DNA from 2 places in the Massilia sp. 2TAF26 genome. Region 2 is predicted to be linked to the other one. Evidence: predicted binding sites of a transcription regulator. Region 2 holds the regulator's gene; the other holds the start of a gene.
What was found. The regulator LexA, encoded in region 2, represses DNA repair genes until DNA is damaged. The targets are predictions, from matches to a motif close to ACTGTATNNNNATACAGT.

Region 1 (2,174 bases), on a different contig from region 2:
GGGCGCATAGCCGACGCACTCGACCGTGGTCTGCTGGAAGTCGTTGAACTTGATTTTCACGAACAGCTTGTTGATGAATTTTTCGGCATTGTTGCGCTTGATGCGGCCCTGCAGGTGCTCCATCAATTCCGGCAGCAGGGCCAGGCAGGCGGACAGGTCCGGCACGTCCGGCGTATAGGTTTCCTCGGTGCTGATCGACTTGCGCTCGCGTACCGGATTCACCTCGCGGTAGTCGATGCCGCGGCACAGGTCGTGCAGGCGGGCGCCGAAGGACCCGAAATGTTCCTGCAGCTTCGCCATGCTCCAGCCGCGCAGGTCGGCGCAGGTCTGCACGCCCAGGCCATTCATCTTGGCCGCCGTGACCTTGCCGACGCCATGCAGCTTTTTCACCGGCAGCGCCGCGACGAAATCATCGATCTCCTCCGGCCGCACCAGGAACAGGCCATCCGGCTTGTTCCAGTCGCTGGCAATCTTGGCCACGAACTTGTTCGGCGCCACCCCGGCCGAGGCGGTGATGCCGACGGTCTCGAAGATGCGCCGGCGGATCTCCTGCGCGATCAGGGTCGCGCTGCCCTTGCAGTGCGGTGAGGCCGTCACGTCCAGGTAGGCCTCGTCCAGCGACAGCGGCTCCACCAGCTCCGTGTAGTCGCGGTAGATGTCCATGATCTGGGTTGATGCGATCCGGTACTTTTCCATGTTCGGCGGGATCAGGAGCAGCTCCGGGCACAGCTTCATCGCCTGGGCGGTGGCCATCGCCGAATGGATGCCGAAGCGGCGCGCCTCGTAGTTGCAGGTGGCGACCACGCCACGCTGGTCCGGCCGTCCCCCGACCGCCAGCGGCCGGCCGCGCAGCGACGGGTCGTCCCGCATCTCGACGGATGCGTAGAAACAGTCGCAATCGCAGTGGATGATCTTGCGGAGGGGGATGTTCATACTGTAATTGCATACAGTATCAGGGGAAAGCGGGAATGATGCAAGAGTGCAAGCAAAAAGGGCGCGCAACCTGCGTCGCGCGCCCTTGTCTCACTGCTTGTCCAGCCGCTTACCAGGTAAACTTCAGCGAGTACGACGCGCCATACACACCCGTGTGGTAGCGCACGCGGACGTAACGCGGCGAAGTCGCCGAGGTGGCGTTGGCGACCGACACCGCGTCCGGCGTGCCCGCGCCGTTGGTGCTCATCGCCAGCTGGGTGCCGGCGCTGTTGTAGGCGTACAGGTCATAGTCCGTGCTGCCGCTGCCGGCGTTCATGGTCAGGGTCGCGGTCAGGGTCTTGCCGGCCGGGACCTGGACCACGAAGTAGTCGTTGTCGGTCGTACCGTACAGCGTGCCCTTGACCACGGTGCCCGAGACGTTCACCGGATTGGCGACCGAGATCGAGTTGTTCGGCTCGACCTCGTTCTGCGTCGGCGGCGTGACCGTCGCGCCGGCCGCCACGGCGTTCACGGCCGCTGCGGCGTCGACGATGCCGGCGCCGCAACCCGAGCAGGCCGCCGGGAAGGCGCGCGCGGTGGACTTCAGCTTGGCCTCGACTTCGTCCGGCGTCAGATTCGGGTTCGTCGACAGCATCAGGGCGGCCACGGCGGCCACGTGCGGGGTCGCCATCGAGGTGCCCATCATGTAGCCGTAATTGTCGCCGGCCGGGGTGCTGGTGCCGGCGTTCCAGGTCGACAGGATGCCCGCGCCGCTGTCGCCGCCCGGCGCCGCCACGTCGACCACGCTGCCGTAGTTCGAGTACGAGGCCTTGCCGCCGGTACGGCCGACCGCCGCCACCGCGATCACGCCGGCGCAGTTGGCCGGATTCGAGTTGGCGGCATTGATGTTCGAGTTGCCGGCCGCTACCACGACCACGGCGCCGCGCGAACGGGCGCTGTTGATCGCATTCTGGGTGGTGGTGTCGCAGGCGCCGCTGCCGCCCAGCGACAGGTTCAGCACGCGCGCCTTGTTGGCATTGGCCGGCACGCCGGTGACGGCGCCGCCGGAGGCCCAGACGATGGCGTCGGCGATGTCCGAGGTATAGCCGCCGCACTTGCCCAGCACGCGGGCCGGGACGATCTTCGCGCCGTAGGCGATGCCGGCCACACCGACGCCGTTGTTGGCCTTGGCGGCGATGGTGCCGGCCACGTGGGTCCCGTGCCAGCTCGAGGCTTCGTCCTGCGCCGGGATGCCGGTGCCG
Region 2 (2,174 bases):
CGTTCACTGCCCTTGCGCGCTTCTTTCTTAAGATTAAGAATTAAGCGGCTGCGGCCGGAGCAGCTGCCTGCTCGGCGCGATGGCTCTTGGCTGCGTCTTCGCGCTGCACCGATTTCATCATCGGCGACGGCGCGGTTTCGGCCTTCTTCATCTTGACGGTCAGGTGACGCAGCACGGCATCATTGAATTTGAATGCGGTTTCCAGCTCGACCAGGGTCTCGTTGTCGCACTCGATGTTCATGCAGATGTAGTGTGCCTTCGGCAGCTTCTGGATCTGGTAAGCCATTTGACGGCGGCCCCAGTCTTCGACGCGGTGGATGTTACCGCCGCGCGAGGTGACCGTGGTCTTGTAGCGCTCGATCATCGCCGGAACCTGCTCGCTCTGGTCCGGGTGGACGATAAACACGATTTCATAATGACGCATGCAACACTCCTTAAGGACGTTTAAACAAATGCCCACCTCGGCGTCAAGACGAGTGTGGGAAGGGAAAGCCCGACATTATAACCGCAAAAACGTCAAGAGCTCAATCGCCATTTCGAGGCCGCGTTGGCGGCCCGGCTTGCCTACCGAGCATCGGCTGTGCCCGGCAGGCAAAAAAAACCGGCAAATCGCACGGATTCCCCTTGCGCCCGGCGCAATACTGTACAAAAATACAGGGTATCGGGTTCGCCCCGCACTACCGCTCACCTACGAATTAATCTTTGACATGCTCAAGCTCACCGCACGGCAAGAACAGATCCTCAACCTGATCAAGGAAGCGATCGACAACACCGGTTTCCCGCCGACCCGCGCCGAAATCGCGCAGGAGCTGGGCTTCCGCTCGGCCAATGCGGCCGAGGAACACCTGCAGGCCCTGGCCCGCAAGGGCGCGATCGAAATCTCCCCCGGCACCTCGCGTGGCATCCGCCTGGTCGGCGCCGCAGCCGAACCCGCTCCGGCACCGGCAGTCCCGGCCGCCCTGCTGATGTCGCTGCCGCTGGTCGGCCGCGTCGCCGCCGGTTCGCCGATCCTGGCCCAGGAACACGTCGAGGCCACCTACTCGGTCGACCCGGCCATGTTTTCGAGCAAGCCCGACTTCCTGCTGAAGGTCAAGGGCTGGTCGATGCGCGACGCCGGCATCTGCGACGGCGACTTCCTGGCCGTCAAGAAAGTGGATTCGGCAAAGAACGGCCAGATCGTGGTCGCCCGCATCGGCGACGAAGTCACCGTCAAGCGCTACCGCAAGAGCGGCGGCACCATCGAACTGCTGCCGGAAAACCCGGACTTCTCCGTCATCACGGTCGATCCGCACACCGACGAGTTCGCGCTCGAAGGCCTGGCCGTCGGCCTGCTGCGCTCTTGGCACTGAGCTGGCACTAAGCCGGCACCGAGCCGGCACTAATTTTTGCCACTTGGCAAAATAAACGCCCCGCCCGGCTTGCGCCTGCGGGGCGTTTCTCATTCGGCGGACGGCTTACTTCGTGCCTGCGCCGTTATAGTTGTTCTTGCGCGCTTCCAGGTCCTTCTCGCGTTCGGGCGTCGGCCCGCTCTTGACGATCTCGTTGTGCTGGCTGACATAGGCGTCGGTGGCGTCGCGCCAGACCGTGAAGTCGGCCACGACCATCTTGGCGCTGATCCTGGCGTCTTCCGACAGCCCCTCCTGCACCGCGTCCAGGTGCTTGCTTGCCGTCTCGTATTCGGCCTTGGTCATCAGTTTACGGATGTCCTCGGGAATACGCTTGCTCAGCGGGGTGACCGCATTCAGGTGCTCGGCATAGCGGTTGTAGCAATCCTGCCAGGTCTTCATCTTCGCGCTGTAGCGGTCGATCTCCTCGGTCTGGCGCGACACCGCCGGGAAGCGCGGCGCCGGGCAGCGGTACTCGTCGGTACGGACATCCGAGCCGTCGTATTTCGTCATCCAGTAGTCGATGTCGGCGCGGCGGACCTCGCGCTGCTTCATCATCTCGAGCGAGGCGATGGCGACGGCATTGCCTTTGGCCGCCGCCTTGCGGAACCAGGCGGTGGCCTTGTCCATGTCGATGGCGCCGGCTTCGCCGTAAAAATACATTTCGCCCAGGTGCTGCTGGGCCGTGACGTTGCCGGCATTGGCCAGCCTGGTGTACTTCTGCAGGGCTTCTGGATAAGCCTTCTTGGCGAACAGGGCGTCGGCATCGGCCAGCTCGTCGGCACGGAC

Region 1: a site for LexA is predicted at 934-951, ahead of dinB (DNA polymerase IV). Genes of this name have one in related genera too.

What each region holds. Positions count from the first base shown of each region.
Region 1 covers NZ_JBFRFV010000005.1:205,107-207,280, reverse strand. Annotated here, with positions in the region: gene dinB (DNA polymerase IV) at 1-933, opposite strand, end outside; gene AB4Z32_RS07520 (S8 family peptidase) at 1,043-2,174, opposite strand, start outside.
Region 2 covers NZ_JBFRFV010000044.1:16,914-19,087, reverse strand. Annotated here, with positions in the region: gene priB (primosomal replication protein N) at 1-7, opposite strand, end outside; gene rpsF (30S ribosomal protein S6) at 41-424, opposite strand; gene lexA (transcriptional repressor LexA) at 708-1,349, shown strand; gene AB4Z32_RS26055 (tetratricopeptide repeat protein) at 1,455-2,174, opposite strand, start outside.